4 regions of the Rhizobium sp. USDA 4016 genome follow, and region 3 is predicted to be linked to each of the others. Evidence: predicted binding sites of a transcription regulator. Region 3 holds the regulator's gene; each other region holds the start of a gene.

Region 1 (6,130 bases), 1.3 Mb from region 3:
GAAAGAGCAAGCAAGGCAAGCCTTCATCGATGCCGCCCACGAGGCGCACATCCCCCTCGAAATTCCTGACGTCATCAGAGTGAGAGTCTGATTTTCCGTGCAATTCTAAGCTAAGCAGCTGGCTAGGATGCGTTTTTATCATATCGCATTCTTGCGGAAGCGCTTTGTGAGGTCACCGAAGGCATTGGACCGCGCCCTCGGCGATTATCGTTGGCGGCAGCTCCCGTTCGAGCACAAGGCACTACGGGTTTGCGGCGAAGACACCAAATTCCGCGCGAGTTCTGAACCGCAACGATTTTACGCACTGAATCCCAACTGGCTAAGCCGAGCGTAAAGACCGTCATCGAGCTTCGCAAGCGTCTCGTGATTGCCTTCTTCGACGACACGGCCCTGCTGCATGACGACGATCTTGTCGGCGCGCACAACCGTGGAAAGCCGGTGGGCGATGACGACGACGGTGCGGCCGGTCATCGCTTCGTCGAGAGCCCTTTGGACGGCAGCTTCGGATTCTGTGTCGAGAGCGGAGGTTGCCTCGTCGAGCAAGAGGATCGGAGCGTTGCGCACTAGCGCGCGGGCAATCGACAGGCGCTGGCGCTGGCCGCCCGACAGCGTCACGCCGCTTTCGCCGACGGGCGTATCGTAGCCCTGCGGCTGCGCCAAGATGAAATCATGCGCGTAGGCAAGCCGTGCGGCTTCCTCGACCTCGGCATCCGTCGCATCCGGCCGGCCATATCGGATATTGTTGCGGATCGAGCCTTCGAAGAGGTAGGGTTGCTGCGAGACATAGGCGAGCTGCTCACGCAGCGACTGTTTGGTGACATGGGCGATGTCCTGCCCGTCGATCAGGATCTCGCCGCCCCCCGGATCATAGAAGCGCGGGATCAGATTCATGATCGTCGATTTTCCGGCGCCGGACGGGCCGACGAGCGCTGTCGTCTTACCGCCTTCGGCGACGAAGCTGACGCCGTTGAGAACGCTATCGGCGCCATAAGCGAAGGAGACGTCGCGAAATTCGATCCGTGCCTCCGTCGGCCTCAGCGGCTTAGCATCCGACAGGTCGCGCTGGCGTGGCTCCAAGTCCAGCACTTCGTAGATCATCCGTGCGTGGACGGCCGCGCGCTCCATCTGCACCTGCAGCTTCGCAAGACGGCGCAGTGGATCGTAGAGCAGCAGCAGCGCCGTGAAGAAAGAGAAGAAGGCACCCGGCGGTACGTTGAAATAGATCGAGCGATAGGCAGCATAAGCAAGTAAACCGGCCAGCATGAGGCCGGCAAAACTCTCGGTTACGGGTGCATTGCGTTCGGATAGGCGGGCAAGGTGATTGGCTCGATTTTCGACCGCAATGATGACGTTTTCGACCCGGGCCTCCAGCGCGCGCTCCATCGTAAAGGCCTTAACCACGGAAATGCCCTGGATCGTCTCCTGCAAAGTTCCGAAGAAAATGCTGTTGAGCCGGATGCCCCTTGCCGCAACCTCTTTGAGGCGACGTGAAAAATACCTGAGCCCGAAGAGCAGCGCCGGTGCCATCACCAAAACGACGGTACTCAGCAGCGGGTCCTGATAGACCATCACTGCGAGCAGCGAGACGAAGGAGAGCATGTCCCTCGCCGTCGACGTAACCGTCAGATTGAGAACGTCGCGTATGCCGGAAATATTCTGGCTCAATAACCCAGCGACCTGCCCCGACCGTCGCTGGTCGAAAAACTCGACCGGAAGCGTCATTAGATGGGCCGCAAGCCGCTTCTGGTAGCGGGCGACGATACCGTTGCTGACCCTTGAAAGAGCAACAGCCTGACCGTAGCTTGCAAATCCTCGGATGACGAATGCGGCGAAGAGCGAGAGACAGATTAGCGCGACGAGCTCTGCGTCTTTACTGACGAAGGCCTCGTCGACAATGCTCTTCATCACGTAGGCCGTATAGGCAGTAGAAAGCGCGACCGCAGCCAGGCAGGCAATCGCGAAGCTATAGCCAGGAATATGGTCCCTAAAATTTTCGGAGACCACCCGCTTCAATATCTCAAGAGTGCGGACGTTCTGTTTTGCTGGAGACATGAGCGCTCGTATGAATTCCCCGCCGGCTCAGCCAAGCGATAAGGTTCGAGCTGGCGTCTTACCGGCCAATGACCGGAAAGTCGAGTATTCATCGCGCCTGACGAAACGGCGCGTCTGCCGGGAAGCATTCGGCTGATCGTCTTGCATAGCCGTCAGATTCCTATAGACCCTGCGGAGGAACGCGACTGCCATTAAGTCTAGAATGGGGTCGGGCAGCAGATTGACGTCACGCTGCTGCCACGAGATCACGTGGCCGTCCTCGTTCTGTTTGCCGCCTTGGGACATTGCCAGACACGAAAAATGTCGCAGAATCCTGATCTGCTCTCGCTACTCACTTGGTGAACCTCACTTGGAATCCGTGAGACGGCTTGATAACAACATGACCTCGGAAAACAACGGAAGGGACTACGTCAGCCACGTGGTTTCAAACAGGGCAATTAGAATGGATCCGGTCAAGAGCGACCTGCTCAACGCATGGGTTGTGAGCGAGTCCAAGATTGGTACGATGTCTCAATGCACCGGCGTAGCGAATAATTTTGGTGGGCCAGTCCTTCAAAAACCCGTTGTAGTAAAACACGGCATCTCAAAATATTTTTCGCCGCGTTTGTTCTCTTTGCGAGAAGCAAGGCCTGATGTCATCATTTCCTGTGGCTTTAGGTCTGAAAGCCACGTCATAAAGATGAAACGAGCCTTCAAAAGCCGGCCGTTTATAGTGCATCTCCAGCGTCCGAGGGTATCCGGTTATGATTTGGTTTTCGTATCCAATCATGACTGGACAAATGAGTTCGATGAACTGCCGCAATACGAGCGGATGGTAGGCGTGCCACACCGGCTCCGGGCCGAAGAGATACTGCTGCGGCGGGAAAATGCCAGGCGCCGGTATAGTCCGCAGGGGCGCAAAATAGCCTCCGTGTTCGTGGGGGGTTCAAACGGTGCCTACGTTTATGACGATCGAGCGATAAGCGGCATTCAGGACGCAGTTAGAACTCTTGCAGACGGCGACTGGCAAGTTCTCGTGTCAACATCTCGAAGATCCGACGATGAGACTTTGCGAAGACTACGCGAGATTGCATCGCCAACCGTCACCGTTTGGGATCGATGTGAGCCAAATCCTTACATTGACTACGTCGCGGCGGCTGACGCCTTTCTCATCACAAAGGATTCAGTGACAATGCCATGCGAGGCGCTAGTGACCGGCCTACCGGTATATTCCTTGGATCTGTCAGCTGTTCCCGGCGATAGGCTGGTGAAGTTTGAGCGCTTTCATCGGGATCTGCGAGAAACATTGAAGTTGACGCGGTCGTTCGAAGGTCGACTTGAGGCTTATTCGTATTCACCGCTAAATGAAGCCAAGCGTATAGCGCGCGTCATTGAACGAAGGATCAGGTTCCAACCCGGCCCATTGACTGGAGAATAGTCAGTCGTTTTCGAAGCGTCCGTCGTAGCGATAGCCGATTTTCAGCAATGCGGAAACGGGCGAAAAACAATCCAATTCAATGGACTTTCTACCTGCATACTGCTTTGCCGCAGCGAAGAACGCGAGAATACGATGCTCTGCCGATAGTATTCCAGTATAAGCGGAGGAGGCTTCATTTTCGTAGAACCGAGGGAGATTCGCGTTCGAAATATCTATACCAAAAAGGCCAATGCGCGTCGCGCCCGACGCTAACGCAAATTGCATGGCAGTTGCGGCGACAGAGCCCGCGGGGAATACGCCTTTGTCAGGATCTATCGATACTGCCGAATTCTCACTCCGGAAAAGCAAGCCGCTCTGAACAGCCCCTTCTGAACGTCGTTTTTCCCCATAAGGTGCAAGAATGTTTCTGATGAGCACTACCTTTCTGTCTCGAAGCCAGGCACTGTCAATCTCACAAATCGCTCGAATGACACTGATCGATAGTAAACATGGGACGTTCTGAGGAACCTTCTCCTTAAGGAGAGTGAAATGCCTCCACACGAAGCGCTCATCCTCCACAACTACAGCGAGCGGCTCTTGTATCTTTGATCCAATAAGGTTTATCGCTCCGTTGAGTAACAACGCACTGCCCGCCGGTATCTTCTCAATTGCGCAATGGTTGATTGACGGGCCGCTGCCGACGATAAAAACACAGTCAGGTTTGTTTAGATTGACATCAGCAAAAGCCAGCGTTTCAACAATATCGACCGACCGATAACGAATTAAGGCTTGTTGCCGCTCCTCGAAGGAAATGATTTTGAGACCCGGCAGCCAATCTTGAAAATGGCTTTTAGATCGGCCGAGAAACAGCCTAACGCCGATTTTGATTATGGATCGTGCCAACGGGCGGTTTGCTGAGTGAAATATCTCTCCCATGACAACGCTACCTGATCGTTTCATTAGCAAGGCCGAGCGGGCACTTGAAATCTTCGCTATCTGTAGCGTCTCCTGAAGGCCGCCCGCGCGCGTGATTGTTCAAAGTGTGGTCTCTGCAAGTTATTGGCTTGCGACCACTAGAAGTGTCAAGGTAATAATCCCGACGAGAACAAAGCCGTATCTCACTGCCGAACGTCGAACTGACCGGTGGAAAACTGGCTGTCACGCGAAATGCCTACCTCTGTGAAATCCTTGAGTTATTATGAGCATTAGTCAACTTCGCAAGCGGGTGTACCGAACACTAAAATACAAACTTGCACGGCCAAGCCCTCCGGATTTACGCAGTCCGTTTCGCGGTCCCGTAGTCGTGGTTGGATCTGCCCCGCAAGCAAATCTCCCTGCTGGATTAGATCGCAATTTTAGCATTGTGACAGTCAACGGGTCTCAGGCTGTCACAAAAAACTGGGGCATCGAGAGACCAGACATTACGTTCATGCAATTCAACCAGATCAGAGGTCAAAATACCAATGCGGTTGAGGTTCGCCGGGTGCTCCGGGGGCAGTCCACAAAGGCCTTATATGTCTTTCTCTGGCCGGAGGGTGAGGAAGCACTCAGAGCGGGCTTGAGCGCATTTCACTACCAGTACGAGAGTCTAACGCTTGTCAACAAATACGAAAGAATGGCGCTACTCGATAAAGTTTGTGGCCTAAAGACTGCGGAAATGGACGCGAGTGAAAAGTGCTCCAACGGGGTAAATGCGGTGCTGTTTGCCTTTTGCCATGGCGCGAGTGAAGTCATAATTACCGGTATTAATCCTCGATCCACCGGTCATGTGTACAACAACGAAAATCTTGGTCGACTTCATCAAACGATGGACGAGATGGTTTTCAGTAAGCTGTTGCGCGATGGGTGGCCGCTTTACACCGCGGATCCTCAAGTTTCTTCAGCGATCGGCATACCGCTATGGATGCCGGCGTAATGCGCGAATGCGACGTATAGCCACACTAGGTTGATGGAATGCGCAGATTCACGGGAGACCCGGAACTTCGCAAGGCGGTCCCTGCCGGAGGGTAGTGGCAGGTCACAATGATGGGATAGTCGAGTATTCTCAAGCTTGACAACGGGGCGTGGCTTCGGAAGCGAATCCGGCTGATGGTCGGAAGCGCCCCGATTGAAGGAGCCGCCTCGATATTGCTATTTTTGCTCATTCGAATATGACCTCGACTTCTCAATCATTCGAGGGCGCCGATTTATGAAGTACAGGACAGAGATCGAAGGACTTCGCGCCGTAGCTGTCTTGTCCGTGATTGTTTTCCATGCGTATCCAAATGCTCTGCCAGGAGGCTTTATCGGCGTCGATATATTTTTTGTGATTAGCGGCTATCTGATAACATCGATCATTTTAAGGGACATAGAGGCAGGAACTTTTAGCATCGCACGCTTCTTCGAAAAGCGTGCGCGGCGAATTCTACCCGCTCTTTTTTTTGTAATCGCATGCTGTGTACCGGCCGGGTGGTATTGGATGATGCCAGCGGAATTACGCGCGTTCTCGGATTCAGTTATTGCAGCATGCCTCTCGGTATCAAATATCTTCTTCTGGACAAAAAGTGGGTATTTTTCGCCTGAAACGGCCCAAATGCCGCTACTTCATACATGGAGCCTTGGGGTCGAGGAGCAGTTTTACGCGATCTATCCGTTTTTGCTACGTGTAATAGGCAAGAAGTCATACAAGAAGAACGCAACGCT
Region 2 (6,130 bases), 670 kb from region 3:
ACCGAAGCCGAGTGGAAGGCCTTTTCCCGCGCCTATCGCAAGGAAATGGCCGCACCCGACACCAGTCGGGTCCTCGACACGCTGGCCGCACTCTCGCACACCGCCAACTTCGCCGTCGGCTGCTACTGCGAAAACGAAAGCCGCTGCCACCGCAGCCTGCTGCGCGGGCTTCTTGCGGAGCGTGGCGCGCAGCTCACGGCGAAGGCCAGCGCCTAGGCGGCAGATGCGCTCTCTTGCCGATCCCGGTTATTTCTGCCTTCCTTGGCCACGAAGAGCAGCCGGGAGCAAGCCATGACCGAGCCAGGGCCAGAAGAGAAGATCGACGCCACCTTCCGCAACGGCTCGCTGACGGCTGCGGGCATCATTCTCGGCTTTTCGCTGAGCTTCATCAGCCGCTGGGTCTCCAACCCGAACGACTGGAGCCGCATCGACATCCTGCCGATGCTGCTCCTGACCGTCGGCATCGGTCTGCAGGTGAAGGTCTTCGCCGACCTTTTGGCGCGGGATTCGCTGATTGCTGCCAAATACGACCGGTCGCGGCGGCTCTTCCTGATCGGATTAGGCATCGTCGCCATCGGCATCGCCATCGCGCTCGTCAACGATATTCTGGGGATGGGCAAGATGCCGATGCTGGGGTGAGCGGGCATTCATGCCCGCTCCACAAGACGCTCGGCACACGCTTCTACCCGGCCGTCAGGTTCTGCTTTGGGCGCAGCGCCGTCGCGTCGCCATCCGCATGGATGGTTGAAGAGGTCAGGTCCCAATAAGCTTGTTGCAAGCTGCCAGTGCAATGCCCGGATTGCTGAGAACGGCAATCACCAGAGACAGACCAATCACCGATAGTGAATAGCGTTTCATCTCTATCCTCCTATTCCAGCCCGAAGGGAGTATGGGGGAGGGAGCGCGGAGGGGGAAGTCACGAATGGGTGAGGTGCAGTTGACGCCGATGTCGGAATGAGGCCCCAGCCCGTTCGAACAGCGTCTCGAGCTCTCGTCTGCACCGATTGCCAAATGCCGGGTACATTCAATCTAAATTCAGGGTTTTATTGCAGTGCCTATACGACGAATAAGCTTGATCCGTATTTAACTGCGCAAATTTCTGTACGAAGGTGCTTCAAAACAAGCCTAGGTGGCCGATGGATGTCGCATGGATACAATGAAATCAGGGTTGCGTGTGACGATTCCGAGACGGCTTTTTGCTTCAAGCAATGGGGCGGCATAAACGCGAAAAAAGCCGGCTGTGAATGTCAGGGTCAGCCTTTTGACGAGATGCCTCGTGCCGCGCGGGCCGGCTCGTCAAACCCGCTCGACAAACCCATCCAACACCCTCTTCTGCCCGGCCCGATCAAAATCGATCGTCAGCTTGTTGCCCTCGATCCCGGTAATATTCCCATTGCCGAATTTCAGGTGGAAGACGCGGTCGCCCATCTGGAAGCGGGAGGGTTCGGTGGAGGTGGATTTGGCAACGAGTTCGCCTTCGATGGTGCGGCCCCTGGGGCCGCTTTCGCCGTAGCCGATACGTTCGACCGCGTGGCCCGAGCGGGTGCCCCAATTGTCGCGGGTGGCGTCGGTCTTGTTGGCTTGGGCGCGTTTCCAGCCGGGGGTGGAATAGGAATTGGCGAAGGGGTCGGCCTTGTCGAAGCGCGACTGGCCGTAGCCGCCGCGGCCGTAACCGCCGTAGCTCTGCTCGACTTCGGCGACTTCGACATGGGTTTCCGGCAGCTCGTCGAGGAAGCGCGAGGGGATGGTCGATTGCCAGAGGCCGTGGATGCGGCGGTTGGAGACGAACCAGATGTGGCAGCGGCGCTTGGCGCGGGTGATGCCGACATAGGCGAGGCGGCGCTCCTCCTCAAGCCCGGCGCGGCCGCTTTCGTCGAGCGAGCGCTGATGCGGGAAGAGGCCTTCTTCCCAGCCTGGCAGGAAAACAGTGTCGAATTCCAACCCCTTGGCCGAATGCAGCGTCATGATCGAGACGGCGTCGAGGTCTTCGTTCTGCTCGGCATCCATGACCAGCGCGACGTGCTCCAGGAAGCCACGCAACGACTCGAAGCTCTCCATCGAGCGGATGAGTTCCTTGAGGTTTTCCAGCCGGCCGGGCGCTTCCGCCGTCTTGTCGGCCTTCCACATGTCGGTGTAGCCGGACTCCTCGAGGATCTGCTCGGCAAGTTCGGTATGCGGAGTCGTTTCAAGCCTTTGCTGCCAGTTCCTGAAGCTATGCACCACGTCGAAGAGCGCCTTGCGCGCCTTCGGTTTCAGCTCGTCTGTTTCAATGATGTCGGCGGCTGCGGCGAGCATCGGGATGTCGCGGGCACGGGCGTAGTCGTGCAGCGCGCGCACGGTCGTGTCGCCGAGGCCGCGCTTCGGGGTGTTGATGATGCGCTCGAAGGCGAGGTCGTCGGCGGGCTGGGCGACGAGGCGGAAGTAGGCCATGGCATCGCGGATTTCGAGGCGCTCGTAAAAGCGTGGGCCGCCGATGACGCGGTAGTTGAGGCCGAGCGTCACGAAGCGATCTTCGAATTCGCGCATCTGGAAGGAGGCGCGCACCAGGATCGCCATGTCGTTGAGGTTATGCTGCTTGCGCTGCAGGGCCTCAATCTCCTCGCCGATGGCGCGGGCTTCCTCTTCGCTGTCCCAGGAGGCATGCACCTGCACCTTGACGTCTTCCGGATCGACGCGGTCGGTGAACAGCGTCTTGCCGAGCCGGCCTTCGTTGTGCGCGATTAGATGCGCGGCGGCGCCGAGGATGTGTTCGGTCGAGCGGTAGTTGCGCTCCAGCTTGATGACCTTGGCGCCCGGGAAATCTTTCTCGAAGCGCAGGATATTGTCCACTTCCGCGCCGCGCCAGCCATAGATCGACTGGTCGTCGTCGCCGACGCAGCAGATGTTGATGGTGGTGTCCCTGAGCTCCCCCCTTGTGGGGAAGATGTCGGGGGAGCCGACCGAGGCGGGTGTACTCGCGCCGCTGTCCGAGGGGATATCGCCCTCTGCCTTGCCGGGCATTTCTCCCACAAGGGGGGAGATCGACTTGCGGCTCGGCCGCTGTGCCAACAGCCGCAGCCACATGTACTGCGCAGTGTTGGTATCTTGGTATTCGTCGACGAGGATATAGCGGAAGCGCTGGTGGTATTCCTTGAGCAAGTCCGGGTTTTTGCGGAAGATAGCGATGGGATGCATCAGCAGATCGCCAAAATCGCAGGCGTTCAAGGTCATCAATCGCGCCTGATAGGCGAAGTAGAGTTCCCGGCCCTTGCCGTTGGCAAAGGCGCGGGCGTCGCCTTCGGGAATGTCGGCGGGGCCGAGGCCCTTGTTTTTCCACGTATCGATCATGCCGGCGAATTGCTTGGCCGGCCAGCGCTTGTCGTCGAGGCCCTCGGCCTGGATCAGCTGCTTGATGAGGCGCACGACGTCGTCGGTATCGAGGATGGTGAAATCGGACCGCAAGTTAACGAGCTCGGCGTGGCGGCGAAGCAGCTTGACGCCGATCGAGTGGAAGGTGCCGAGCCAAGGCATGCCTTCGACGGCGCCGCCGACGAGTAGCGCGATGCGCTCCTTCATTTCGCGCGCCGCCTTGTTGGTGAAGGTGACGGCGAGGATTTGCGAGGGGAAGGCGCGCCCGGTGCTCAAGATATGCGCGATGCGGGTCGTCAGCACGCGGGTCTTGCCAGTGCCGGCGCCCGCCAGCACGAGGACCGGGCCTTCCAGCGTTTCGACCGCTTCGGTCTGTTCGGGGTTCAGGCCTGCGAGGTAGTCCGGCCGTTTGCCGCCGTCGCGGGCAGCCATGGCGCGGGCGGCAATCCCTCCGGCTGCAGGGGTGGGCACCTGCGGCTTGCGCGGCGCTTCACCCGGTTCTTCGTCGAAGAAGGGGATATCGTCGAAACTATTGCTCATGGCGCGTAATGTAGTGATTCGGGATGGAAAGGCCAGAAAAGATGTTCTTGGTTCATTCCAGCGCCTCCAGGACGAAAAGCCGACCTTGCCGGCGCGGCGCATTTGGGCGGCGGCACATGCCTATCCAATCCCCTAAAGTAGCGATTGGCAATTCAGGCCGGAAATAGGCTTACGCTCAAGCAAAAGTGACCTGTTTTCGCGAGGATGGAGATTACAATTCTGTAATGACTGGCACGTGCGCTTGATGGCCGCTTGTAAAGGGGCGATATTGCCGCAGTCAGGTGGGGAATATGTCTAAAGGCGCTCTTTCGATCGTCCCAGGTCTGACCCCTTGGTCCCTTCGGAGACGTGAATGGCTTTTTGGAAGCAGTTTGTTCTTTCTCTTATCGTTATTGCGGCCGGCTTTGCCGGATGGATTTTTCTTGTGCCGGGTGCGGCTGATGTTTTGAGAAATGCCGGCGTCCCGGAAAACATTGTCGCCAAGATGGCTCCTCCCGTGGAGCCCGGTGGCGGTGCGTCGGGGCAAGGCGAGGGCGCCCAGGGCGGCGGAGGACGCAATGGCGGCGGGCGCAACAGCGCCGTTCTAGTCGTGACACAGGCCGTCGTGCAGGGCGTGGTCAACGACCGGCTGAACGCGATCGGCACAGGCGACGCGATCCGCTCGGTGGCGGTGACGCCGCAGGCAATGGGCACGATCCGTGAAATCCTCATCAACTCCGGCGACAAGGTCAAGCAGGGTCAGGTGCTTGCCAAGCTCGACAGCGAGGAGCAGGTGATCGCCAAGGGGCAGGCCGAAGTGGCGCTGAAGAGCGCGATCGAGAAATCCAATCTCTATCACAACATCAAATCCAGCGTTGCGCGCATGGACGTATTCGATGCCGAGATTGCCGAGCAGGGCGCGCGGCTGCAGCTGCAGGCCGCCGAGCTCAATCTCACCCGGCGCAATATCGTGGCGCCCATCGACGGTATCGTCGGCATCGTCCCAGTCAACATCGGCGACAACGTGACCACCAGCACGCCGATCGTGACGCTCGACGACCGCTCGGAAATCCTGGTCGACTACTGGGTGCCGGAGCGCTTCGCCAATACGGTTTCCGTCGGCCAGCCGGTTGAGGTAACGTCGGTCGCGCGGCCGGGACAGGTGTTCACCGGAGAGGTCCAGGCAGTCGACAACCGCATCGACGCGGCCAGCCGGACGCTGCGCATCCGCGCCAAGATCGACAACCGCGCCGACGAGCTTCGCGCCGGCATGTCCTTCAATGTCAGCATGAAGTTCGCAGGCGACAAATATCCTGCGGTCGATCCGGTTTCCGTTCAGTGGGATTCGCAGGGCTCGTTCGTCTGGCAGGTGGTCGACGGCAAGTCGCACAAGGTGCGCGTCAGCATCGTGCAACGCAATCCGGATTTCGTGCTCGTGAAGGCCGGCATCAAGGATGGGGACGCCATCGTGACGCAGGGTCTGCAGCGCGTCCGCGAGGGCGGGCCAGTGCGGACCGGCAATGAACTGGCCTCGAACAACGGGGTCGCGACACAATGAACGTGACCGTCACCGAACTTCCAGAGAGAGCCTCCGGCAAGCAGACCTTTACGGCACTCTTCGTGCGCCGCCCGATCCTGGCGCTGGTTTTCAATACGCTGATGGTGGTGGCGGGTCTTGCTGCCTATGCCGGGGTCGAAGTGCGCGAACTGCCGGATGTCGACCGCCCGGTCGTGACCGTGCGCACCATGTTCGACGGCGCTGCACCGCAGACGATCGATCAAGAGCTGACGAAGGTCATCGAAGGCGCAGTTGCGCGCGTTAGCGGGCTGAAATCGATCTCCTCGCAATCGCAGTTCGGCCAAAGCCGCGTGACGCTGGAGTTCTCCGACACCGTCGATCTCGCCGTCGCCGCAAACGACGTGCGCGATGCGATCGGGCGCATCATGGAGCAGCTTCCGGACGATGCCGACGCCCCGCAGATCGTCAAGGCGGATGCGGATTCACAGCCGATCATGCGTCTTGCGGTCACCTCGACCAAGCTCGACATGGATGACCTGACGCTCCTCGTCGAAAACGAGATCGTCGACCGGCTGGCCTCCGTCGATGGCGTTGCCGATGTCGAGCAATATGGCGACCAGGAAAAGATCTTCCGGGTCGATGTCGACCAGGGCGCTCTCGCAAGCCGCGGGCTGACGGTCGGCGATCTGACGGAGGCGCTCGACAACTCCGCCCTCGACGTTCCTGCCGGATCGCTGAAGAGCA
Region 3 (6,130 bases):
ACAGGTGCTTGGAAACTTGCCGAAGCTTGTCGCCCGCATCAGGCAGACGACGGCTGCAATCATTGCGGCAAAGCCCGATATTCTGATCGTCATCGACAGCCCGGATTTCACCCATCGCGTTGCCAAACGTGTTCGCGAAGCCCTGCCGGAACTCCCGGTCGTCAATTATGTCTGTCCCAGCGTTTGGGCGTGGAAGGAATATCGCGCCCAGCAGATGCTCGATTATGTCGACCATGTGCTGGCCATTCTGCCATTCGAGCCCGCGGTGATGGAGCAGCTCGGCGGACCGCAGACGACCTATGTCGGCCACCGGCTGACGGCGGATGCGGATTTGATTGCCGCCAGGCGCGGCCGGGCAGAAAAGCTCAAGACCGTCGCGGAGGGCCGGAGAACGATCATGCTGCTCCCGGGCTCGCGCTCGTCGGAGATCACAAAGCTGCTTCCCTATTTTCGCGATGCCGTCAATGAGCTCGTCGCCCGCGGTGGCACAATGCGGTTTCTCATGCCGACCGTCAGCCGCAGGGAATCGATGGTTCGCAACCTCGTGAAGGACTGGGAAACGAAACCGGAGATCCTGACTGGCAATGAACAGAAATGGCGGGCTTTCGCGGAGGCCGATGCGGCAATGGCTGCCTCGGGGACTGTCATCCTCGAGCTTGCACTTACAGGCGTGCCGACAGTCTCAGTCTATAAGACAGACTGGATCATCACTATGATGACGCGGCGCATCAAGACGTGGACAGGAGCAATTCCTAATCTGATCGCCGACTATGCCGTCGTCCCGGAATATATCAACGAGGTCGTTCGTGGCGCGAGCCTGGCGCGCTGGATGGAACGCCTTTCCAGCGACACGCTCCAGCGGCGCGCAATGCTCGAAGGTTTCGACCTTGTCTGGCAGCGCATGCAGACGGAAAAGCCGCCGGGCGAGAAAGCGGCGGATATCGTTCTCGACATTCTGGACAAGAAAAAACCCGGCCGTCTCTGACCGGGTTTTTTCGGGCGGAAGCGGCTTAGCGCTTCGAAACCGGAACGTAGTCGCGCAGCGGTTCGCCGATATAGAGCTGGCGCGGACGGCCGATGCGCTGCTGTGGATCCTCGATCATCTCGTTCCACTGGGCGATCCAGCCGACCGTGCGGGCCAACGCAAAGAGCACCGTGAACATCGTCGTGGGGAAGCCCAGCGCCTTCAGCGTGATGCCCGAATAGAAGTCGATGTTCGGGTAGAGCTTCTTTTCGATGAAGTATTCGTCGGTCAGCGCGATGCGTTCCAGCTCCATCGCGACTTCGAGAAGCGGATCGTCCTTGTGACCGAGTTCGGCGAGAACCTCATGCGTCGTCTTCTGCATGATCTTGGCGCGCGGATCGTAGTTCTTGTAGACACGGTGACCGAAGCCCATGAGGCGGAACGGGTCATTCTTGTCCTTGGCGCGGGCGATATATTCCGGAATGCGCTCGACCGAGCCGATTTCCGAAAGCATGTTGAGCGCCGCCTCGTTGGCACCGCCATGAGCCGGGCCCCAAAGGCAGGCAATGCCGGCCGCGATGCATGCGAACGGGTTGGCACCCGAAGAGCCGGCGAGGCGAACCGTCGAGGTCGAGGCGTTCTGCTCGTGATCGGCGTGCAGGATGAAGATACGGTCCATGGCGCGCGAGAGGACCGGGTTCACGACATATTCTTCGCACGGTACCGCGAAGCACATGCGCAGGAAGTTCGAGGCGTAGTCGAGATCGTTCTTCGGATAAACGAACGGCTGGCCGATATAGTACTTGTAGGCCATCGCCGCGATAGTCGGCATCTTGGCTATCATGCGCAGGCTTGCGACCATGCGCTGATGCGGATCGGTGATGTCTGTCGAGTCGTGGTAGAAGGCAGACAGAGCGCCGACACAGCCGCACATGACGGCCATCGGATGGGCGTCGCGGCGGAAGCCGGTGAAGAAGCGAGACATCTGCTCGTGCACCATGGTGTGATGCGTGACGCGGTAGTCGAAATCCTTCTTCTGGGCAGCCGTCGGCAATTCGCCGTAAAGCAGCAGATAGCAGACTTCCAGGAAGTCGCCATGTTCGGCAAGCTGTTCGATCGGGTAGCCGCGATGCAGCAGAATGCCTTCATCGCCGTCGATATAGGTGATCTTCGATTCACAGGAAGCGGTCGAGGTGAAACCAGGATCGTACGTGAAGGAACCGGTGTTTTTATAGAGTGCACCAATATCGATGACATCCGGACCGATCGTTCCGCTTTTCACGGAAAGATTGGCGGTTTTGTCGCCGATTTTGATTGTTGCGCTTTGATCCGTCATGCTGATCCTCCAAACTGGCGGTGGCGCCATAAAAGCGCCATAGGGTTAAGCGTCCTCTCCGATAGCTATATGATCACGGCGCCAATGCCAAGTTACCGTGGCGCCATTTTGTGCATCGCAGTATCAACTTTTAGACACTCCTGCGATGCCGGAGGCGCATAGCGGAAGCCAATGATTTAATTCGGCTTTTTGCAATCCAGTTTTTTGGACTTTTTTCAATCGATTATTGTTGCTGAAACGCCCTCAGGGCTGCATTCTGGTTGTATTCATAGGGTGTCAGCGGGCTGGGTGCATGCCGGAGTTGAAAACGGCCGAGCTGCGCATTCCGCTTCAGCAGATGTCGCGGAGGCTTTCGGCCTGCAAATGGCGAGCTAAGGAGCCGCTCAGGGCACACGCCTGCGCTTTGCGACGGTTTTTTCGGGCTTGGGGCGGCGATCTGGTTTGCGTCCGGCACGAATGTTTCGCTCAGCGCTTTGGCTTTGACCGATCGCAGCCGTGAGGGCGCTGCGACCCGCGAAAGACGGAGGGAAAGCGAAATTTTCACCGGAACAGCAGGAAGAGGCAAGAAATGCGATGCGGAACGGCGCCACGCCCGGCTTGCGATGCCGCGGACATCGTCGTCACGCGGGCAAGGCTGCGGTTCGGCGCCTGCCGATGCGGCGCAGTGCATTTCGCGAATGAAACCTTGCGGAAAACCGGTGCCGTCGAACCGTGCTTTGGACAACCGCCTTCGAGAAACTCGATCGCCCCTAGAGCCGCCACGCCTATGAGTGGCGCGCCGTCGCCTTTGCCGGCGACGCGCTGCCGGTCAATGGTAGCGGCGGATAAGGCCGACGAGCTTACCCTGAACCTTTACGCGATCCGGTCCAAAGATGCGCGTCTCGTAGGCGGCGTTCGCCGCTTCCAGCGCGATGGACGCACCCTTGCGTCGGAACCGCTTCAGCGTCGCTTCCTCGTCATCGACCAGTGCCACGACAATGTCGCCGGGATTGGCGGTGCTGGTGTTGCGGATGATGACCGTGTCGCCATCGAAGATGCCAGCATCGATCATCGAATCGCCCTTGACCTCAAGCGCGTAGTGTTCGCCGGAGCCGAGCATATCGGCCGGAACGTTGATGTCGTGCGTGTTGTTCTGGATCGCCGAGATCGGCACGCCTGCCGCAATACGGCCCATGACGGGAACCGAAATGGAGCTGGTATTGTCTTCGTTCGCCGGCTTCGGCGCGGCGGCAGCAGGCTGCGGCTTGCCGAGGCTGCCCTCGATGACGCTCGGCGAAAAGCCGCGGCGGGGCTGGATGCTCGGGCTGTAGGCTTCCGGCAGCTTGATCACTTCAAGCGCGCGGGCGCGATTCGGTAGGCGACGAATGAAACCGCGCTCTTCCAAAGCGGTAATCAGCCGGTGGATGCCGGATTTGGACGCGAGATCCAGCGCATCCTTCATTTCGTCGAACGATGGCGGAACGCCGGATTCCTTCATACGCTCATGAATGAAGAGGAGAAGCTCCTGTTGTTTGCGTGTCAGCATCGAAGTTTAACCCCAAATTCGTGAAACAAAGCCAGAACGGACACTATATGTTCCATATGTGTTCCGCAAGTACCTAAATTTTCGTAAAACTTCGTCTCAACTGCGTTCATTTTTGGAAACTTTTGTTTGCCGGATCAGCGCTTTCAGCTTGCATTGACCACATAGCGGCACACATCTTCAGCACATTAAATGGAGACCTGACGCCATGCTGCATCCGTTGGATCATCTTGTTCTACCGGTCACCAACATCGATCTCGCGCGGGAGCGGCTGGGACGATTGGGGTTCACGGTTGCCGCCGAGGGCCGTCATCCTTTCGGCACGGTGAATGCTTGCGTTTTTTTCGCCGACAAGACCTATCTCGAGCCGCTTGGTGTCGCGAGCGCGAAAGAATGTGAAGAATCAGTGCGGCACGGAAACGTCTTTGTGGCGCGCGACCAGGCCTTTCGTTTCCGGTGCGGCAATGACGGATTCTCTGCGGCCGCATTCAGCACGGAGGACGCGGACGCCGACCATGCTCATTTCGTGCGTGCGAGAAAGAGCGGCGGCGCCATGTTGGAGTTTTCGCGCCTGATCAAGATGCCGGACGGGTCGCAATCGACAGGCACTTTCAAGCTTGCCTTTGCCGCCGATCTTCGGGTGCCGGATTTCTTCCTCTTTGACTGCCAGCGCATCAACGCCTTTCCGGCCGATCGGAGCGCGCTGGAAAAGCATGCGAACGGTGCAACCGGTATCTCGGAGATGGTGCTAAGCGCGCCCGAGCCTGAAGCCTTCGGCTCGTTCCTTCAGTTGGCCGTGTCTACGACGGAAATCGAGCGGACACCGTTTGGCGTGGCGATCGCGGCAGCGAATGCCAGGATCAGTCTTCTGTCGCCGGAAGGGATGGAGGCTTATTTCGATTCGGTGCCGTTATCCGTGGATAAGGGGCTAAGAGGCAGCGCTATCGTTTTCCGCACCACCGATCTTGCCGTGACAGAAGCGCTTTTGGCTGATAACGGGATGCCCTATACACGCAAGAACAACAGAGTCCTGGTGAAGCCTGCGCCCGGCCAAGGTGCGATCTTCGCCTTCGAGGAGATCCGATGAGCAATACGAATTCCGAAGTCGCAGTCGGCGAAGGTGCCGGCCGCGTCGTATTTTCAAACAGTGGCAGGCTGTCGCTGATCGCCGGCGCATGCGAAATGGAGAGCCGCGACCATGCCTTCATGGTTGCGGGCACGCTCAAGGAGCTTTGCGGCAAGCTCGGCATCGGGCTCGTCTACAAGACCTCCTTCGACAAGGCGAACCGCTCTTCGCTGTCGAGCAAACGCGGTATCGGTCTAGAGAAGGGCTTGGAAGTCTTCGCCGACCTCAAGAAGGAACTCGGCATTCCGGTTCTGACAGATATCCATTCGGAAGAGCAATGCGCGCTGGTCGCCGAGGTCGTGGACGTTCTGCAGATCCCGGCCTTCCTCTCCCGTCAGACGGACCTGCTTGTCGCAGCCGCGAAGACCGGCCGTGTCATCAACGTCAAGAAGGGCCAGTTTCTCGCTCCCTGGGACATGAAGAATGTTCTCGCCAAGCTAAATCAGAGCGGCAATTCGAATGTTCTGCTTTGTGAGCGTGGCGCGTCCTTCGGTTACAATACGCTGGTCTCGGACATGCGCTCGTTGCCGATCATGGCGGCCATGGGGGCTCCGGTCATTTTCGATGCGACCCATTCCGTGCAACAGCCCGGCGGCCAGGGCACGACGTCGGGCGGGGAGCGCCAGTTCGTCGAGACGCTGGCGCGGGCGGCAGTTGCGGTCGGAGTTGCAGGTGTCTTCATCGAGACCCACCAGGATCCGGACAATGCCCCCTGCGACGGCCCCAACATGGTGTATTTGAACGACATGCCGCGGCTTCTGGAAAAGCTGCTGGCCCTCGACGCCGTCGTCAAGGCGGCCTGATACTGGCGGAAGGTGCCCGCCGTCAACCGGCGAGCGCCATCCTTTGGCTTGAGTACGACCGCGTTGCGGCGGACGCCGTTACGTCGTCGAGAAGGAAACGGGCCAGCAGGTGATTGAGGTGTATCGCCTCGTCACCGAGCTCGCGGCAGGCGGCACTTGTGTGTTCAACCATCGCCGCGTTCTGCTGCGTGACGCTGTCCATAGTGTTGACGGCGGCGTTGACTTCCAGGAGAGCGGTCGTTTGTTCGGTGGAGGAACGCACGATCGACTCGATCAGCGCGGTGACCTTCAGAACCTGCTGATCGATATTGCTGAGCGCTTCACCGGTGCGGTTGACCAAGGCAACGCCGGCCGAAACCTGGCTGGAAGACGTCTCGAT
Region 4 (6,130 bases), 740 kb from region 3:
GCCCTCATAGGGAATGCCGCGGCCGCGGTCGAGCTCGAGGATCCAGCCGGTGACATTGTCCAGGAAGTAGCGGTCGTGGGTGATCATTAGCACGGAACCCGGATATTCGCGCAGGTGCTTTTCGAGCCAGGCGATCGTCTCGGCGTCGAGGTGGTTCGTCGGTTCATCGAGGAGCAGCAGGTCCGGCTGGGCAAGCAGCAGGCGGCAGAGCGCCACGCGGCGCTTTTCGCCGCCCGAAAGATTGTCGACCGAAGCATCGCCCGGCGGGCAGCGCAGCGCGTCCATCGCCATCTCGACCTGGTTTTCCAGGTCCCAGAGGTTCTGGCTGTCGATGATGTCCTGGAGCTTCGCACCCTCTTCCGCCGTCTCGTCGGAATAGTTCATCATCAGCTCGTTGTAGCGGTCGAGGATCGCCTTCTTGGAGGCCACACCTTCCATGACGTTTTCGAGCACCGTCTTCGACGCATCGAGCTGCGGCTCCTGCGCCAGGAAGCCGAGCGTTGCGCCCTCGGCGAGCCAGGCTTCGCCGGTATATTCCTTGTCGAGGCCGGCCATGATGCGCAGGACGGTGGACTTACCGGCGCCGTTCGGGCCGAGGATACCGATCTTGGCGTCGGGGTAGAAGGAAAGGTGGATGTTCTCCAGCACCTTCTTGTTGCCATAGGCCTTGTTGAGGCCGGCCATATGATAGATAAACTGACGTGCCATTATACGCTGCTCCGGGCGGAAACTTGAAAACCGTGGCCGCTATGTAGGCGAAAGCCGGCTTTCGGGCAACGCCGAAACCGGCTTTCTCTACGGCAATCGATTTGGTTCCGTTCGAAGAGCAAGGGATTTGCCTGATCTCGTCAGGCTTTCCGCCCAGTCGCATGAAATAGCCGAGCCATCGCACGGTATGGGTCACGAAGCGAAGCAGCGCGCTCAAGCGCGATGAGCTCGGCGGCGAGCGCGCCGTCAAAGGTCTGCTCGTCAAGATGATCGGAAAACACGCGGACCCCTCGCCATTGGCAGTCGGCAAAGCCACAGGCCCCCATTTGCTGAACAACCGCCGAAGGATCGTCACCACGCGTTCTAATTCCAAGGTTGCCGATGCTGGCTGCCGCGCCGGTTTCGATCAATTCCCTTGCCGTCGCGTAGTCTCCACGCAGCGCTTGCCGGAAACCGCCAGAGAGTGCGTTTTTCGTCAAGATGCTAAGCAGCCCGCCGCGTTTCACATGGCTTGCCAATTTTCGGATGGCAGCGGCACTGTCGTCCAAGTACATCAGTACGCCATGGCAGCAAACTGCATCGAAGAGATGTTCTGATGCGAAATCGGTGATGTCGCCCAGCGCAAACTCAAGCCGGCTGCGCACTTGCTCCGGCAGCTCTGCCTTGCGCAGATTTGCCCGGCGCAGCATTTCAGGCGAAGCGTCAATGCCGAGAACTCTAAAACCGGCTTCGGATAGACGCGCGGATATCTCGCCATCGCCGCACCCCATATCCAGAACCGTTCCGCCGGCAGACGCGAGGCCGGCCACGACTTCGAACACCAGCTCGTGACGTATTTTGCCGCGTATCCCAGCCGAGTATCTCTGGTAGGCGTCCCCCACGCTTCCGAAGTCATCCAGCCTGCATCGTTCTCCCACCCGCTTCGAGCCGTGCTCCAGTCCCGAACCTTGCGACAAACTCTCAGAACCCCGCAGCGTCGACAACACCTTCGTCGCAGCCGAAGGAGGTGCGGCCGGCGTTTTGCATGAGTTTTGCAAGCCCCGCACCGGCGCCGGCGGCCGAGCCCGCATCCTCCGACAGCCCGATCGTCAGCTCGCTGATCACGCGGACGCCGCCCGCGCGCCGGCAGCTCATCTTCACACGCTCGCCAGCGCCCGCCCCGAAGCTCTTGTCGAAAGCCGTCTTGATCTGATCGGCCTTGACGGTCTTGCCGACATTCGCGGCAAAGAGGTCGCGCACCGCCGAGCCGTTGAGGTCATCCATCAGGCGGATCGCCACGCCGAAATAATCGTCGGCGCTCATCTTCGTGCAGGTGCCGTGCTTCGTCCATTCATGACGTTCGAGGCCCGATTGCGTTCCGGGCATCGCCTTTGCAAGGGCTGACGCATTCTCAACCGTCAGCTTGACCTCCGGCAGCTTTTGCCAATCGCCTTCTTTGTCGACTGCCTGCAAGTCCTTCGATACACCGCAATAGTTCTGCCGCAGCGGCCACAGGCCGTGCAGCGAGAAATTCGTCGCGTCGAAGCGCTCCTTCGTCTGGCTGCTGCATTCCGGCTTCCTTTGGTTTGTCTGGCAGAATGCCGGCTGCCAACTTGCGGCAAGGATGAAGCGCGTTCCCCCTTCGCCTTCCTGGGCAACCGCAAAGCCAGCCAAAACCATTGACAGAACAAACGCTATCCAGCGCAGAAACACCCTGCTCATCGCCACTCCCCGCAGACAGAACAATTCAGGAACAAGTAAGCACGAAGCCCAAAACCCTGCAACCCTCACTCGCAGGAAATTCCACTGCAAACATGCGCCGGGATGTTGCATTTGGCTCGCGATCTGCTCTGTTGCAGCGGGAGGATGGAATGTTTTCGCAGACACAATGGCTTAAGACGCCCGAGGCGACGCTCGCCTTTCATCATGTGGCAGCCAGCGGCGGCCCGCGCGGCATCGTGCTGATCTCCCACGGACTTGCTGAACATTCGAAGCGCTACGCACGCTTTGCCAAGGCGATGGCCGGGCGCGACTATCATGTCTATGCGCACGACCACCGGGGCCACGGCGAGACGGTGGCCGACGGCGCGCCGATCGGCCAGTTCGCCCGCCGCAACGGCGTGCAGCAGGTTCTTGCCGACATGGTCGCCATGCGGGACTATGCGGCAGGGTTCCATCCAAACCTTCCCGTGATCCTCTTCGGCCACTCCATGGGCGGGCTGATCGCGCTCAACGCTGCAGTAACCTATCCGGAAAAATTCGGTGCCCTCGCCGTGTGGAATTCGAACTTCGCTGTCGGTCTGACAGGCCGGGCCGCGCAAGCCATCCTGCTTGCCGAGAAAGCCCTGAAAGGTTCCGACGTTCCGAGCGGCCTGCTGCCGAAGCTCACCTTCGACACCTGGGGCAAATCCATCCCCGGCCACCGGACGGAATTTGACTGGCTCTCCCGCGATCCGGCCGAAGTCGACAAATATATCGCCGATCCGCTCTGCGGCTTCGATGCTTCCGTTTCGCTCTGGCTCGACATATTCGAACTCACCTTTCGCGCGCCGCAGAAGCGGCATCTCGACAGGCTGCGAAGGAACCTGCCAATCCACCTCGTCGGCGGCGGAAAGGATCCAGCGACCGATTTCGGAAAAGCGGTGATCTGGCTGTCAAACCATTTGAAACGGCACGGTTTGTCCCGTATCACGACCGAAATATATCAGGATAAGCGGCACGAGACGCTGAACGAGATCGGCGCCGAAGCGGCGATTTCGGCCTTTGCCGATTGGTGCGATGAAGCAACCGCAAGATCCTGACCAGCGGACCGGAAATGAACAGCGCAATAACGAAGAATAGCTCCTCCGAAGTCAGCATGGGCCTGATGCTCATGTTTTTTTCGGTGCTCGTATCGCCTCTGATCGATATTTTCTCCAAGCTTGCCATCACGACGATTCCGTCTGCGGAGATCACCGCAGCACGCTTTGCCATACAGGCTCTCTGCATGCTTCCGATCGTTATCTGGCGCAAAAAACTGACGGATTCGTCATGGAGGCAGAGCCTCTTCCACGCGATCCGCGGCGCCATCATTACCATTTCGATGATCTCGTTCGTCACCACGCTGAAATACATGGCGGTTGCAGATGCGATCGCGATCTTCTTCGTCGAACCCATCATCCTCACCATTCTGAGCAGCCTATTTCTCGGCGAGACGATCGGCTGGCGGCGCTATACAGCCTGCGGCGTCGGTTTCTTCGGCGCGATACTGGTCATTCAGCCGAGCTTCCAGGAAGTCGGCTACGTGGCGCTGTTGCCGGTCGTCAGCGCAGTCTGCATCGCCATCTCCGCAATGATGAACAGGGCCCTGGCGCAGCGCGAGGACCCGTGGGTGATGCAGTTTCACATGGGCTTGTGGGGTCTGCTCTTTTGCGGTGTCCTGCTTTTCTTCGCCCGAGCAAGCGGCTCGGATGTGTTCGAACCGGTAATGCCAACCATGATAGGTCTCGTCTGGCTCCTCGGCGTCGGCGTAACGGCCGCGATCGCCAGCATCCTCGGCGTCTATGCCTACCGCTCCGCACCCGCCTCCACTTTGGCGCCGCTGCAATATTTCGAGATCGTCTCGGCCACGATCTTCGCATGGCTGGTTTTCGGCGATTTTCCCGACGCCATCAAATGGCTGGGCATTCTCATCATCATCGCATCCGGACTTTACATCATCTGGCGCGAGCGCCGCTTTGCATCCAAACCCGTATCCGATACATCTGAGGCAACGCGGGCACCATGATCCGTTCTTGGGAGGAACATGACGGACAGTCGTAAGAAACCGCCGCTTGCCGGCATCAGGGTGATCGAGCTCGCCCGCGTCCTGGCGGGCCCCTGGGCCGGGCAGATGTTGGCCGATCTCGGCGCAGACGTCATCAAGGTCGAAAATCCGGACGGCGGCGACGATACGCGGCAATGGGGGCCTCCCTTCGTCGAGGGCGGCGACGGCGAAAACCTTTCAGCTGCCTATTATCACTCCGCCAATCGCAACAAGCGCTCTGTCACGGCCGATTTGAAGACCGAGGAAGGCCAGTCGCTGGTGCGACGGCTCGCGGCAACGGCCGATGTCCTGATCGAGAATTTCAAGCTCGGCGGCCTCGTCAAGTACGGCCTCGACTATGAGAGCCTGCGCAAGATCAATCCGAAGCTCGTCTACTGCTCCATCACCGGCTTCGGCCAGTCTGGCCCCTATGCCAGCCTCGCGGGCTATGATTACATCGTCCAGGGCATGTCCGGCTTCATGTCGATCACCGGCGAGCCGGATCGCCAGCCGATGAAAGCAGGCGTCGCCATCGCCGATATCTTCACCGGCATCTATGCCGTGGCGGCGATCGAGGCAGCCCTCATCCACGCGCTGAAAACCGGTGAAGGCCAGCTTGTCGATATGGCGCTGCTCGACGTGCAATCCGCCGTGCTCGCCAATCAAAACATGAACTATCTGGTCTCCGGCCGCGCGCCGGCGCGGCTCGGAAATGCCCATCCGAATATCTCTCCTTATGAGGTCGTGCCGAGCGCGGACGGTTACCTGATCCTTGCCGTCGGCAATGACAACCAGTTCCGGCGTCTCTGCGTGATCCTCGGCCTCGATGGCATCGCCGGCGACGAGCGCTTTTCGACCAACAAGGCCCGCGTCGTCAACCGCGACGAGGTGCGCCGCCTGATCTCGACCGAGACGTTGAAATGGCAAAAAGCCGACTTGCTGAAAGCCTGCGAAGAAAATGCCGTGCCAGCCGGCGCGATCAACACGATCGAGGAGATGTTCGCCGATCCGCAGATAAAGGCGCGCGGACTGCGCATCGATCTGCCGGATGCGGCAGGAAACGTGATCCCCGGCGTGAGGACGCCGGTTGTGCTCTCCGAAACGCCCCTGCGTTACGAGAGGCCGGGCCCTCGGCTGGGCGAGCATCAGGAAGAGGTTCTGGCTGAGCTCGAGGCATTGGAGCGCGCCGAACGGGAGGGGAAATCCGCACTATGAAGAAGACCGGCGGCGAGCTGATTGTCGAAGCGCTGAAGGCAAACGGGGTCAAGCGACTTTCCTGCGTGCCCGGGGAAAGCTTCCTCGCTGTGCTGGACGCGCTTTATGACACCGATATCGAAGTGATCGTCTGCCGTCAGGAAGGCGGTGCCGCGATGATGGCCGATTGCTGGGGCCGGCTCACCGGCGAACCCGGCATCTGTATGGTCACCCGCGGGCCCGGCGCCACCAACGCCACGGCGGGCCTGCATATCGCCAGGCAGGATTCGATCCCGATGATCCTCTTCATCGGTCAGGTCCAGCGCGATGCCCGCGAGCGCGAAGCCTTCCAGGAGGTCGAGTTCCGTCGCGCGCTGACCGAATATGCCAAATGGGTCGGCGAAATCGACGATGCGGCGCGCATTCCCGAATTCGTGACCCGCGCCTTTGCCATTGCCACCTCCG

Evidence for each region. Region 3 encodes LexA, which represses DNA repair genes until DNA is damaged. Its sites were predicted from a motif close to TGTTCNNNNTGTGTTCNG; they were not measured.
Region 1: ACZ9DP_RS19000 (glycosyl transferase) is a predicted target of LexA. The motif match lies at 4,481-4,498, and genes of this name have one in related genera.
Region 2: ACZ9DP_RS21890 (ATP-dependent helicase) is a predicted target of LexA. The motif match lies at 3,931-3,948, and genes of this name have one in related genera.
Region 4: ACZ9DP_RS21595 (ribonuclease T2 family protein) is a predicted target of LexA. The motif match lies at 2,426-2,443, and genes of this name have one in related genera.

What each region holds. Positions count from the first base shown of each region.
Region 1 is NZ_JBWCCY010000004.1:765,491-771,620, reverse strand. Features, by position in the region: gene ACZ9DP_RS19015 (DUF982 domain-containing protein) at 1-91, shown strand, start outside; gene ACZ9DP_RS19010 (ABC transporter ATP-binding protein) at 298-2,052, opposite strand; gene ACZ9DP_RS19005 (mitochondrial fission ELM1 family protein) at 2,495-3,469, shown strand; gene ACZ9DP_RS19000 (glycosyl transferase) at 3,470-4,384, opposite strand; gene ACZ9DP_RS18995 (membrane-anchored protein) at 4,647-5,363, shown strand; gene ACZ9DP_RS18990 (acyltransferase family protein) at 5,637-6,130, shown strand, end outside.
Region 2 is NZ_JBWCCY010000004.1:1,375,383-1,381,512, forward strand. Features, by position in the region: gene ACZ9DP_RS21880 (DUF488 domain-containing protein) at 1-216, shown strand, start outside; gene ACZ9DP_RS21885 (hypothetical protein) at 292-639, shown strand; gene ACZ9DP_RS21890 (ATP-dependent helicase) at 1,297-3,888, opposite strand; gene ACZ9DP_RS21895 (efflux RND transporter periplasmic adaptor subunit) at 4,241-5,425, shown strand; gene ACZ9DP_RS21900 (efflux RND transporter permease subunit) at 5,428-6,130, shown strand, end outside.
Region 3 is NZ_JBWCCY010000004.1:2,048,465-2,054,594, reverse strand. Features, by position in the region: gene lpxB (lipid-A-disaccharide synthase) at 1-985, shown strand, start outside; gene gltA (citrate synthase) at 1,011-2,300, opposite strand; gene lexA (transcriptional repressor LexA) at 3,109-3,825, opposite strand; gene ACZ9DP_RS25375 (VOC family protein) at 4,031-4,909, shown strand; gene kdsA (3-deoxy-8-phosphooctulonate synthase) at 4,906-5,751, shown strand; gene ACZ9DP_RS25365 (methyl-accepting chemotaxis protein) at 5,774-6,130, opposite strand, start outside.
Region 4 is NZ_JBWCCY010000004.1:1,312,472-1,318,601, reverse strand. Features, by position in the region: gene ettA (energy-dependent translational throttle protein EttA) at 1-708, opposite strand, end outside; gene ACZ9DP_RS21600 (methyltransferase) at 849-1,589, opposite strand; gene ACZ9DP_RS21595 (ribonuclease T2 family protein) at 1,669-2,409, opposite strand; gene ACZ9DP_RS21590 (alpha/beta fold hydrolase) at 2,559-3,488, shown strand; gene ACZ9DP_RS21585 (DMT family transporter) at 3,503-4,453, shown strand; gene caiB (succinate--glutarate CoA-transferase) at 4,472-5,686, shown strand; gene ACZ9DP_RS21575 (thiamine pyrophosphate-binding protein) at 5,683-6,130, shown strand, end outside.